DNA from 3 places in the Aquitalea aquatilis genome. Region 1 is predicted to be linked to each of the others. Evidence: predicted binding sites of a transcription regulator. Region 1 holds the regulator's gene; each other region holds the start of a gene.
The links. Region 1 encodes sigma-54, which starts transcription at its own class of promoters, with help from an activator protein. Its sites were predicted from a motif close to CTGGCACGCTTCATGCTT; they were not measured.

Region 1 (4,208 bases):
TGATCCGCTCGCACCGGCTGTTTCCTATCCTGCTGGTCCTCATCACCGGCCTGCTGACGGTCTGGCTGGATACCGTATCGCGCTGGGAGCCCAGCAAGCGCGAACTCGACCCCAACAAGCCGGAAGTCGTGGTTGATGCTGTCGTCGCTACCCGCTACGACCCCAAGGGCATGCTGCAGGAAAAAATGATTGCCAGCCGCATGTGGCAGTACCCTGACCGCACCGAGTCCTATTTCGAAACGCCAGACCTGCAAAGCTACAAGAACGGTGTGCTCGCCTACCACGCCATTGGCGAAAGCGGGCGCTATAACAGCAAGACCAGACAGGCGCTGTTTGACAAGAAAGTCACGCTGATCCAGCCGGCCAGTGCAGACCAGCCGGAAACCCGCGTGGTCAGCAGCAATATGCGTATCGATACCGTGCGCCACATCGCGCAGGCCGCCACGCTGACCCACTTCTATCACGGCAAGTCGAGCGGCAGTGCCGTCGGCTTCATCTATGAACAGCAGACCGGCCAATTGCAGCTGCTGTCCAATGCAAAGGTCACCTATGAAAAATAAATGCCGCACTTACGCCCGCCTGGCCTTGCTGGCGCTTTCCCTGTGCGCGGGCCACAGTGCACACGCCGAAAAGGCCGACCGCGACAAACCCATTGAAATCAGTGCAGATCGCGGCAATCTCGACCAGCTCAAGGGCGTTACCGTCTGGCAGGGCAATGTCATCATCGTGCAAGGCACGTTGAAACTGAACGCCGACCGCGCCACCGTCACCCAGGACAAGCAGGGCAACCAGACCATGCAGGCCACCGGGCGTCAGGTACTGTTCCGCCAGAAAATGGATGGAAAAAACGAATGGATTGAAGGCCAGGCCAACCAACTGGACTACAACACGGTCAGCCATGTCGCCGTCCTCACCGGCAATGCCCGCGTCAAGCGCGGCAACGATCTGGTCATCGGCAACGTCATCACCTACAACACCGAAACCGAGCTGTATGAAGTCAGCAGCGGCGCCAGCAGCAATGGCGGCCGCGTCACCGCCATCATCCAGCCCAAGCCCAGGGACACCACCGCCCCTGCCGCCAAGAAACCCGACGGAAACGCACCATGAGCGGCCCCAGCATTCTGAAAGTCGAGCGGCTGAAAAAGCGCTTCAAGAAACGTACCGTCGTCAAGGATGTCGCCCTGCAGATCCAGAGCGGCGAAGTGGTCGGCCTGCTCGGCCCCAACGGCGCGGGCAAAACCACCAGTTTTTACATGATTGTCGGCCTGATCGGCGCCGATGAAGGTGAAATCACCCTGGATGGCAGCAGCATCACCCACCTGCCCATCCACCAGCGCGCCCGCCTTGGCCTTGGTTACCTGCCGCAGGAAGCCTCGATTTTCCGCAAGATGACGGTGGAGGAAAACATCACCGCCGTACTGGAAATCGCCGGCTACAAAGGTGACAAGCTGGAAAAGGAACTCAGCCTGCTGCTGGACGACCTCAATATCGCCCACCTGCGCGAAAGCAATGCCCTGTCGCTGTCCGGCGGCGAAAGACGCCGGGTGGAAATCGCCCGCGTACTGGCCACCCGCCCGCGCTTCATCCTGCTGGACGAGCCTTTTGCCGGCGTCGACCCGATTGCCGTGATCGACATCCAGAAAATCATCACCTTCCTGCAACAACGTGGCATCGGCGTACTGATTACCGACCACAACGTACGGGAAACCCTGCGCATCTGTGACCGCGCCTACATCATCAGCGACGGCTCGGTACTGGCCTCCGGCGAACCGGAAGAACTGGTCAACAACGAGAAAGTGCGCCAGGTCTACCTTGGCGAACACTTCCACCTGTAAGCCATGAAACAGTCACTACAGCTCAGGGTTTCACAGCAACTCACGCTTACCCCGCAACTGCAGCAGTCGATCAAGCTGCTGCAGCTGTCCACCCTCGACCTGCAAACCGAAGTCGAGCGCTTCCTGCTGGACAACCCCATGCTGGAACGCGGCGACGACACCCCGACACAAGAAGGCAGCACCAGTACCAGCGACACGCCGGCGGCCGGAGAAGAGAGCACGCCCGCCTCCGACAGCAATGACAGCGACAGCAACCCGCGTGACGACAGCAGCGGCGAACTCACCGACTGGGGCAGCGGCAGCCGCCGCAACGACGGCGACGACGAGTTCGACCCCATGCTCAACGTCCCCTGCCCGGTCAGCCTGCGCGAACATCTGCTGGCCCAGCTGGGCGAACTGACGCTCCCCACCCGCGATCAGGCCATCGTGCAATTGCTGATCGAAGAACTGGACGACAACGGCTTTCTCAGCGTCGATCTGGAAGAACTGGCCAGTCATTTGCCGCTGGAACTGGAGCTGGAAGCCGACGAACTGATGGTCGGCCTGCGCCTGTTGCAGCAGTTCGATCCGGCCGGCATCGCCGCGCGCTCGCTGGCCGAATCGCTCTGCCTGCAGCTGGACCGTCTGCCACCGCAGGAAAACGGCCATGCCCTGGCGCGCAAGATCGTGGCAGAACACCTCGGTTTGCTGGGCAATCGCGACTATACCCGGCTCAAACGCCTACTCGGCGTCGACGACGCCGCCATCCGCCAGGCCCAGCAACTGATCGCCCGGCTGACCCCCCATCCGGCAGCCGGTTTCGGTGGCGAGGACGTGCACTACGTCATCCCCGATGTCACCGTGCGCAAACGCCGCGGCCGCTGGGTGGCCGAACTCAACAACGGTGCCGTACCCCGGCTGCGGGTCAACCAGCTGTATGCCCAGATGCTGTCGGAAAACCGTGCCGGTGCAGGCGAGCTTTCCGGCCGCCTGCAGGAAGCAAAATGGCTGGTCAAGAACATCCAGCAGCGATTTGACACTATCCTGAAAGTGTCGGAAGCTATAGTGGAAAGGCAGCAAGCGTTCTTTGAACACGGAGAAGTGGCCATGCGTCCGCTCATCCTGCGCGATATCGCAGACGAGCTGGGACTGCATGAATCAACCGTTTCCCGGGTGACTACCCAGAAATACCTGCTCTGCCCGCGCGGCTTGTTCGAGCTGAAATATTTCTTCGGCAGTTCCCTGGAAACCGACAGTGGCGGCGAATGCTCGGCCACTGCCATCAAGGCCCATATCCGCCGCATGATAGACGGCGAAAATACGGCCAAGCCACTTTCTGACAGCGCCATTGCCGACGAATTGGGTAAACAGGGCATGCAGGTTGCAAGACGTACCGTTGCGAAGTATCGTGAAGCTATGCAGATTCCACCGGTCAACCTGCGCAAGGCATTGTAGGACGCCTTGAAGAATATCCGCTTGCCCGGCCGACCCGACCGGGCAGTCAACACAAGAAGGAGTTAGGGTATGAACCTCAAAGTAACCGGTCTCCACCTCGAAGTAACCCCGGCCCTCCGCGAATTTCTGGAAAGCAAGCTGGAACGTATCACCCGCCATGTCGATCACGTTATCGACGTTACCGTCACACTGTCGGTAGACAAGCTGGTGCAAAAGGCAGAAGTCAACGTTCACCTCTCCGGCAAGGACATCCACGTAGAAGCCACCGACTCCGATATGTACGCTGCCATCGACTCGCTGATGGACAAGCTGGATCGACAGGTACTCAAGCACAAGGAAAAACAGAGCGAACACCGCGTGACTCCGCAGGTTCAACCGGAAGCCACCCTGTAATCACCTGACCGACGATGCGGGAACCCAGCGGGTTCCCGTTTTTATTTGCACGGAGCCTTTTTCATTTTGATGAAGGCAACGTAGAATTGGCCAGTTTTTGTAGCCGCGTGCACACATTCCTATGAGCCTGATCGGCAAAATCCTGACACAGGATCACATCCTCCCGGACCTGGATGTCGCCAGCAAGAAGCGCGTCTTCGAGCAGGTGGGCCTCCTTATCGAAAACACCCACGGCATTGCGCGCAGTGAAATTTTCGACTGCCTGTTTGCCCGGGAAAAGCTCGGCTCCACCGGACTGGGCCAGGGAGTCGCCATTCCGCATGGCCGTGCCCGTGGTCTGAAGGAAGCCGCCGGCATCTTCATTCGGCTGAAGAACCCCATCCCCTTCGATGCGCCGGATGGCAAGCCGGTGCAAAGCCTGTTTGTACTGCTGGTACCGGAACAAGCCACCGACCTGCACCTGCAGGTACTGTCGGAACTGGCCCAGCTCTTCTCCAGCAAACAGCTGCGCGAACAATTGCTGACTGCCACCAACCGCGCCGAGCT
Region 2 (4,208 bases), 2.1 Mb from region 1:
GGCACCGCGAAACAGGTGCGAGCGTTCGCGTACCCATTCCAGAAAGGTTGATGCGCTGCGGGTGTCCAGCCCGCGCCGTTGCCACTCGCGCATTTCCAGCCAGGTGCCGTTGACCTGTTCCCACATTTCCGAGGTGATCTTTACCCGCACAACGTGGGCGTTTTCGCGGGCGCTGCGCATGCAGTTGTAGATGCTGCCGGGGTTGTCGCCATCCAGCGCCAGATAGTGCAATACGGTCTGCGGGGTGGGGGTGCGGTGGCGCTGCAGAAAATTGGCGGTGCTGCCGGTGACATCCAGCGGCACCAGCAAGTCGTCCTGCGATGAGGCATGCAGCAGCGACATCTGCAGGCTGACATCCAGCAAGCGCGCGGTGTTCTCGGCGCGTTCCATATCACGTGCCATCCAGTACAGGCACCCTGCCATTCGGCTCAGCATGTGATGTCCTCCTTCAGAATCCAGGTGTCCTTGGTACCGCCGCCTTGGGATGAATTGACCACCAGCGAGCCTTCACGCAGGGCGACGCGGGTGAGGCCGCCGGCCACCAGCTGCACTTTCTTGCCGGACAGTACGAAGGGGCGCAGGTCGATGTGGCGCGGGGCAATGCCGGCCTCGACAAAAGTGGGGCAGGTCGACAGCGACAGCGTGGGCTGGGCGATGAAGTTGGCCGGGTCTTGCAGAATGCGCAGCCGGTAGGCGGCGATTTCCTCCTGCGTAGCTGCCGGGCCGACCAGCATGCCGTAGCCGCCGGCACCGTGGACTTCCTTCACCACCAGCTCGGGCAGGTGGTCCAGCACGTAGGCCAGATCTTCCGGCTTGCGCAGCTGCCAGGTGGGCACATTGTGCAGGATGGGTTCTTCGCCCAGATAAAAGCGGATCATGTCCGGCACATAGGGGTAGATGGACTTGTCGTCCGCCACGCCGGTCCCCACGGCATTGCACACGCTGACCCGGCCTTCACGATAGACCGACATCAGCCCCGGCACGCCCAGCATGGAACCGGCGTTGAAGGCCAGCGGGTCCAGATAGGCATCGTCCAGCCGGCGGTAGATCACATCCACCCGCTGCGGGCCGGAGGTGGTGCGCATGTAGACATGGCCGTTCTTGACGAACAGATCCTGCCCTTCCACCAGTTCCACCCCCATCTGGCTGGCGAGGAAGGCGTGTTCGAAATAGGCGCTGTTGTACTGGCCGGGGGTGAGCACCACCACGGTGGGGTTGTCCACCTCGGGCGGTGCCACGGCACGCAGGGTGTCCAGCAGCATATTGGGGTAGTGCTCGACCGGGGTGATGTCGTGGCTGGCGAACAGCTCGGGGAACAGCCGCATCATCATCTTGCGGTTTTCCAGCATGTAGCTGACGCCGGACGGGGTGCGCAGATTGTCTTCCAGCACGTAAAAGCCGCCATCGCTGTGGCGGATGATGTCCACCCCGGCGATGTGCGCGTACACCTGGCGCGGCAGGTCTATGCCCTGCATGGCCAGCTGGTAGCCGGCATTGGTGAGGATCTGCTCTGGCGGAATGATGCCGGCCTTGAGGATGTCCTGCTCGTGGTAGATGTCATGCAAAAAGCGGTTGAGTGCGGTGACGCGCTGGATGCAGCCGGCTTCCAGGGTTTTCCATTCGGCGGCGGAAATGATGCGTGGGATGGTGTCGAAAGGGATCAGCCGTTCGGCTCCGCTTTCGTCGCCGTAGACGGCAAAAGTGATGCCGACGCGGCGAAACAGGGTGTCGGCCTCGGCCTGCTTGTTGCGCAGCCAGTCGGGTGCTGCCTGGTTCAGCCAGCTGGCAAAATGCTGGTAGGACGGACGGACATCCTGTCCGGCAGCCAGCATCTCGTCGTAGTGGGTGTGATCTAGCGGTGTGATCTGGTGCATCGCGCATTCCCCCTTGGTGGCTTGTGCTGAACACTACGCAATAAGCATGCCCAGCCCGTGGCAACAGGCTGGCGGCGGACGGTGGCGCACGGCGGTGCAAGCGGGGACGGGCAGGAAGGAGGCGAGGTGGGGCTGTGCGCAGCAGTGTGCAGCACGCGGGCTCGGCCGCTTATTTTATAGGGATTGCTTAAGACAGGGTTGACGCACTACATAAACTGCCGCGTATGCACCGGATTGAACCGGGCCGGTCTCTGCTGGTGCGTGGCGGGCTTGAGAATGGTGCAGGCCGATTGGCCGCTAGCAGGGGGGCCGGGCAGGCGGCGCGTGAGAACCGCCTGCCGTGGTGCTGCTGCCGTGATGGCGGGGCTTACAGGATTTCGGCGATATTGCGCGCGGCGCGCTTGGCATCGAGGAAAATCAGCCCCAGCTTGGCTTCGCGGCGGGCAATCACGGTGAGTACGGCATCGCGGCCGGCATAGCTCATCAGGATGTAGCCGTTGTCGCCCTTCACCATCACCTGTTCCAGTTCGCCGCGTGCCAGTTCCTTGGCGGTGCGTTCGCCCAGCGACAGCATGGCTGCGGCCATGGCACCGACACGGTCTTCGTCCACATCCTGCGGCAGCAGGGCGGCCATGGTCAGGCCGTCGGATGAGATGATGGCCGACGCTTCGATATCGGCGGATGCACCGTTAAGGTCACTCAGGATGGACTTGAGCATCTGTTCACGCATGGTTTTCTCCAGTGGGTATTCTTGGCCCGCGCCGCGGGCTGCTTCTTGTTCAAGCGTAACGACGACTGAGTAGCTCGATCAGCGTCACGAAATGTTCGTCCTGCAGGCGTGGTGTGCCACCAATCACCAGCACGAAGGATTGCTGCCCGACATGCAGCGGGTAAAACCCCAGCTCGCTGTGGCCGGCCGGATTGCTGATGGCCCAGGCCAGGTTGCTGATGTTGAGGTTGTTTTTCAGCAGCAGGGCGTGGCGGCGGTTCAGCGAAATGATGTCGCCGGCCAGGGCGGCGATTTCCTCGGCCGACTCATGATGAAAGCCGGCGGTGGCGTAATACAGGCCGTTGTCGTCGGCCAGCAGGGCGCGCCCGTTGCCGGACAGCGCCGCCAGCAGCGAGGGCAGCTGGTTTTCCAGGTTGATGGCCAGCGGCGGGCGCGGCTGTTCGGTGCCGTGCACGAACTCCAGCCGCTGTAGCCGGTACAGGGTTTCCAGCCCTTTGCCCAGGTCGTTGCCACTCCATTCTTCCAGCAGGGCCTCGGTCAGCGGTACGGAATGGCCCAGCCGCAGGATCTGGGTCAGCAGAATGCGCGCGGCATCCTGCTCCGGACTGGACACGGCATAGTAGGCACCGGCGGGGCTGGCGATGGGGTAGAGCGTATCCTTGAGCGAAAGGTGGTCTGACATGATCAGCTTTCCAGCCCGGGGTCGATGGAGAACAGCAATGCCAGTACCAGCTTTTTCACGTCCTCGCGCGAGCGGGCATCGATTTCGAAAATGGGTGGCCGCATGTCGAATTTTTCCAGCAGGGCGGCATAGGTTTCAATGCTGGGGGTGGCGCGCAGATCGGTCTTGGTGACGCCGATCACCAGCGGTGCCGCCTTGAGCATGTCGCGGAAGGCATTGAGGAAAAACTGCAAATCCTTCACCGGATTGGCGCGGGTATTGTCCAGCAGCAGGATCAGGCCGATGCCGCCCTGGCTGAGGATGTCCCACATGAAGTCGAAGCGCTCTTGCCCCGGCGTGCCGTACAGGTGCACCTTGGTGCTCTCGTCCAGCATCAGTACGCCGTAGTCCAGCGCTACCGTGGTGGTGTCCTTGCGGTTCAGCGTCATGTCGGAGGCGCGGGCATCGGTGGTGACCGGTGCGATATCGCTGATGGCACCGATGGCGGTGGTTTTGCCGGCACCAACCGGGCCGGCGAAGATGATCTTGTTATCGTAAGCGCGCATGGGATTCCGTATTCCTGGTTACAGGCCAATGACCTTTTTCAGCAGGCGCGACAGCAATCTGCCGCTACTCTGTGCCGGCTTGGCCGGACTGGGGGCCGGTGCCGGGCTGCTGTTCTGCGGGCTGCTGGGGGCTGCCACCGTTTCCACCTTGCCGCCGGGGCGGACCGGCTCGGTGGAAATGACCGACAGCTGGGGGCTGCGGCTGGGCAGATCCAGAATGCCGATGCCGTAGGCAGCCGCCAGATAGTTGAACAGATCTTCCGGCGGTACTTTGAGCAGGCGGGTAATCAGTTTCAGATTGACCGGTGTGCGGGTCAGAAAAGCCGTGATGCGCATGGCCTCCGGAATGGGAGGCAGCCGCGTCAGATTGGGCCAGT
Region 3 (4,208 bases), 1.4 Mb from region 1:
TGCTGCCAGCTCAGCAGCCAGAGCCCTGTAACAGAAACAAAAACACCCGCCGTGGCGGGTGTTGCAGGAGCAGACCGGCCTGGCAGGCTCAGGCCGCCACACCCAAAGGCGAACTGGCTTCCAGCGCCGCCATCTCGGTACGTTCGCGGTAGGCAATCAGGTCGGCAATGGTGATGATGGGCAGGCCGTGCTGGCGGGCAAACCGTAGCAGGTCCGGGCGGCGCGCCATGCTGCCATCGTCGTTGACGATTTCGCACAACACTCCGGCTGGAGCCAGGCCCGCCAGCCGCGACAGGTCCAGTGCGGCCTCGGTATGGCCGGGGCGCGCCAGCACGCCGCCCGGTGCATAGCGCAAGGGGAAGATATGACCGGGCCGGGCAAAATCACTGGCCGGAATGCGGCTGTCAGCCAATGCCCGCAGCGTGGCGGCGCGGTCGGCTGCGCTGATGCCGGTGCTGGTGCCATGCAGATAATCCACGGTGACAGTGAAGGCCGTGCGCTGCGATTCGTTATTGCTGCTCACCATCAGCGGCAGCTGCAGCTGATCCAGCCGCTCGCCAGTCAGTGCCACGCATACCACGCCACTGCTGTAACGCACCAGAAAGGCCATTTGCTGCGGGGTGATTTTTTCGGCGGCAATGATCAGGTCGCCTTCGTTTTCGCGGTCGGTATCGTCCACCACCACGGCAAAGCCACCGGCGGCAATGGCGGCAATGGCTTGTTCCACACTGTCAAAATCGTCTTCAACTGCTTGCAGGTTCTGGGTCATCTTGGGTCTCAGGAATAAAACGAGGGGGTTGGGTACTGGCCATTCAGTGCCCAGTCACCCAGCTCTTGCAGCTTGTAATCCAGCGGGTCGTGCAGGCTGTGCACGCGCAAATTGCGCCAGAAGCGGTCCAGCCGCAGGGCTGCACTGGTGGCGCGCGCGCCGGTTACATCGAAAATGCGGCTGGTGAGGTCCAGCCCGCTGCGGCTGGCATGCACCTTGGCGGCGGCAATCTGCACCGCCAGCTGACCGCGCCCGGCTTCGCTGAGCGCATCACCCTGCTGCCAAGCCTCATCCAGCTGCCGGGCGGCGTGGTCGCTCAGCAGGCGTGCACCCTCCAGGGCGGCGTGAAATTCGCCATAGTGCAGCAGGGTGTAGGGGTCTTTGTTGGCGCGATCAGCCAGCGAGGCCGGCCACAGCCGGCGCTGCTCCAGCGTGTAGCGGCGGGCCTCGGCCAGCGCGCCCTCGGCAATGCCCAGATAGATATTGGTGAGAATCAGCTGGGCAATCAGCGGCCGCAGGCAGGCTCGTGGCGTGGACAGGGGGCCGGGCTGCAGCAGCAGCTCGCCCGCCTCCACCCGCACCTGTTCGAAACGGGCGGAGCCGCTGTCGGTCTGGCGCTGGCCGATATTGTCCCAATCCTGATGAATGGCAATGCCGGCACGGCGGGTGGGGATCACCGCAATCAGCAAGCCACCCTGTCCGCTGCGCAGTGCCGAGGCCAGCAGCATGTCCGAATCGGTAGCGCCGGAGCAGAAGCTCTTGTCGCCATGAAAGCGGAAGCTTGCACCATCCGGCGTGGCCAGGGTGCGGGTATCCAGCGGATTGAGCGCGTTACCCCAGAACCAGCGCTCGCGCACCGTTTGCTCGAACCAGGGCTGCCACTGCTCGGGCCGGCCAAACAGCTGGGCGGTGGCCAGCAACAGGTGCTGGAAGGCAAACACATGGGCCACCGAGCTATCCACCCGCGCCAGTTCGCGCACGATCTGCAGCGTGGTGCTCCAGCTCTCGCCCAGGCCGCCGAATTCACGCGGGATGATCAGGCCCAACAGGCCGCTGTCACGCAGCGCATCGCGCTCGGCCTTGGGCGTGCCGCCGGCCTGATCACGGGCCACGGCGCTGCGGGCAAAACGGCTGGCCAGTTCGCGGGCAATGGCCAGCGGGCTGTCCGGGCCAATCGGCTGGGTGCTCATGCGCCCTCCTTTGCCTGACGGACCCGCCCGTGCAGTGTGGCGAATGAAACATATTGCATACTGAATGAATGGCTGTGCATGTGATTACCTGAGGCTGAAATAAAACCTTTAGCGGTTTTGCCCGATATTCAATAGCACGTTGCATGCCAGCTGAATCAAGCTGGAAAAATATCATTTCTGCCGGAAATTGCTGCGCAGGCAGCAGATGGTTCACTCGACACTGCTGCCTGCGCAGCAGCCAATAAACACGGTGCTGCGCAGGCAGCACCATTCAGCCATTCACCATTAGCGCCTGAATTGGGCTAATTCAAATTCCAGATATATTCCTGACAAATCCTTGGTTTACATCGCGCCAATAACATAGCCAAATCTGTGCTGTTTTATTGGAAATAGCCGATCAATAAAGGATGTACGCTTGAATTTGCCCCAACACCTGCTGGCAGCACCGCAAACAGCCAGCACACCCGCCTCGGCCCTGCTGCTGGCGCAGCAACTGGCCAGTCAGTTTGCCGCTACCGCAGCAGAGCGCGACCATGCCGGCGGCACCCCCAAGGCCGAGCGCGATGCCATTCGCGCCAGCGGCCTGCTGGGCCTGTCCATTGCCCGCGAACTGGGCGGCATGGGTGCCAACTGGCAGGAGACCCTGCTGGTGGTGCGCGAGTTTGCCAAGGCCGATAGCTCGGTGGCCCATGTTTTTGCCTTTCACCACCTGATGCTGGCCACGGTGGAGCTGTTTGGCCGGCCGGAACAGTGGCGGCCCTGGCATGAAATCACCACCCGGCAAAACTGGTTCTGGGGTAATGCGCTCAATCCGCTGGACGAGCGCACCGTCAGCAAGCGCCTTGCCGGCTGGCACGAGTTTTCCGGCCAGAAAAGCTTTTGCTCCGGCGCGCTGGATTCACAAATGCTGGTGGTCTCTGCCCGTCGCCAGCCGGGCGGGCAGCTCGTGGTGGCGGCCATCCCCACCGGGCGCAGCGGTATCAGCGTGCAGCAGGACTGGAACAATATCGGCCAGCGCCAGACAGATAGCGGCAGCGTGCACTTTGAAAAGGTACGCATCGAAAACAATGAAATTCTCGACACACCCGGCCCGCTCACCACACCGCGCTCCTGCCTGCGGCCACTGCTGGCGCAGCTGATCCTCACCAATATCTATCTGGGCATTGCTGAAGGCGCTTTTGAAGAAGCCCGGCACTACACCCTGCACGAGGCCCGCCCCTGGCAGGCGGCACAGGTAGACCACACCCACGAAGACCCCTACATCCTGGGTCATTACGGCGAATTCTGGGTGGGGCTGGAAAGCGTGCGCGCCCTCACCGACCGTGCGGGCAGCCGGCTGGTGGACGCACTGGCCCGTGGCGAGGCGCTGAGCGAAAGCGAACGCGGCGAAGTGGCGATGAATATTGCGGCGGCCAAGGTGGCCGCCACCCGGATGGGGCTGAACCTGGCCTGTCAGATGTTCGAGGTAACCGGCGCGCGCGCCACCCATGCCGGACTGCGTCTGGACCGGCACTGGCGCAATCTGCGCACCCACACCTTGCACGATCCGGTTGATTACAAATTAAAGGAGTTAGGGGAATGGGCTTTGATTCGCAGCTATCCGACACCGACGTTTTATTCCTGAAACCCACATCGGCCCGGCGGGCCGAGCCAGCGGAAGGCCCGGCCATGCCCCTGATTACCCTGCCGAACCGGCAAAGCCTGACCACCTCCATCCGCGCCACGGCGCAGGTGTTTGAAGACCCGCAATCCACCGCCCTGCTGGCGCGCATTCAGCTGATCGCCCCCAGCGACGCCAATGTACTGATCATTGGCGAAACCGGCACCGGCAAGGAACTGATCGCCCGCCATGTGCATGCGCTGAGCCAGCGGGCAAATCAGCCCTTTGTCGCCGTCAATTGCGGCGCGTTTTCCGAATCGCTGGTGGAAAGTGAGCTGTTTGGCCATGAAAAAGGCGCATTTACCGGTGCCTTTGCCGCCAAGCCGGGCTGGTTCGAGGCCGCCAATGGCGGCACGGTGTTTCTGGATGAAATCGGCGACTTGCCGCTGAATATTCAGGTGAAGTTGCTGCGCATCCTGCAGGAGCGCGAGGTGGTGCGACTGGGCTCGCGCAAACCCATTCCCATCAATGTGCGGGTGATTGCCGCCACCAATGTGCGGCTGGAAGAAGCCGTCGCCGCCGGCCATTTCCGCGAGGATCTGTTCTACCGCCTGCGGGTGGCCCATCTGGCCCTGCCCACCCTGCGCGA

Region 2: the regulator sigma-54 is predicted to act here: its motif matches at 1,910-1,927, upstream of FAZ30_RS19150 (circularly permuted type 2 ATP-grasp protein).
Region 3: the regulator sigma-54 is predicted to act here: its motif matches at 2,092-2,109, upstream of FAZ30_RS15780 (acyl-CoA dehydrogenase family protein).

The regions. Positions count from the first base shown of each region.
Region 1 covers NZ_CP039731.1:2,005,254-2,009,461, reverse strand. The annotation lists gene FAZ30_RS09425 (KdsC family phosphatase) at 1-3, shown strand, start outside; gene lptC (LPS export ABC transporter periplasmic protein LptC) at 1-560, shown strand, start outside; gene lptA (lipopolysaccharide transport periplasmic protein LptA) at 550-1,107, shown strand; gene lptB (LPS export ABC transporter ATP-binding protein) at 1,104-1,835, shown strand; gene FAZ30_RS09405 (RNA polymerase factor sigma-54) at 1,839-3,269, shown strand; gene hpf (ribosome hibernation-promoting factor, HPF/YfiA family) at 3,339-3,662, shown strand; gene ptsN (PTS IIA-like nitrogen regulatory protein PtsN) at 3,784-4,208, shown strand, end outside.
Region 2 covers NZ_CP039731.1:4,119,677-4,123,884, reverse strand. The annotation lists gene FAZ30_RS19155 (alpha-E domain-containing protein) at 1-435, opposite strand, end outside; gene FAZ30_RS19150 (circularly permuted type 2 ATP-grasp protein) at 429-1,874, opposite strand; gene FAZ30_RS19145 (roadblock/LC7 domain-containing protein) at 2,242-2,604, opposite strand; gene FAZ30_RS19140 (roadblock/LC7 domain-containing protein) at 2,654-3,286, opposite strand; gene FAZ30_RS19135 (GTP-binding protein) at 3,289-3,831, opposite strand; gene FAZ30_RS19130 (hypothetical protein) at 3,850-4,208, opposite strand, start outside.
Region 3 covers NZ_CP039731.1:3,370,662-3,374,869, forward strand. The annotation lists gene ribB (3,4-dihydroxy-2-butanone-4-phosphate synthase) at 89-769, opposite strand; gene FAZ30_RS15780 (acyl-CoA dehydrogenase family protein) at 778-1,959, opposite strand; gene FAZ30_RS15785 (acyl-CoA dehydrogenase family protein) at 2,375-3,583, shown strand; gene FAZ30_RS15790 (sigma-54 interaction domain-containing protein) at 3,538-4,208, shown strand, end outside.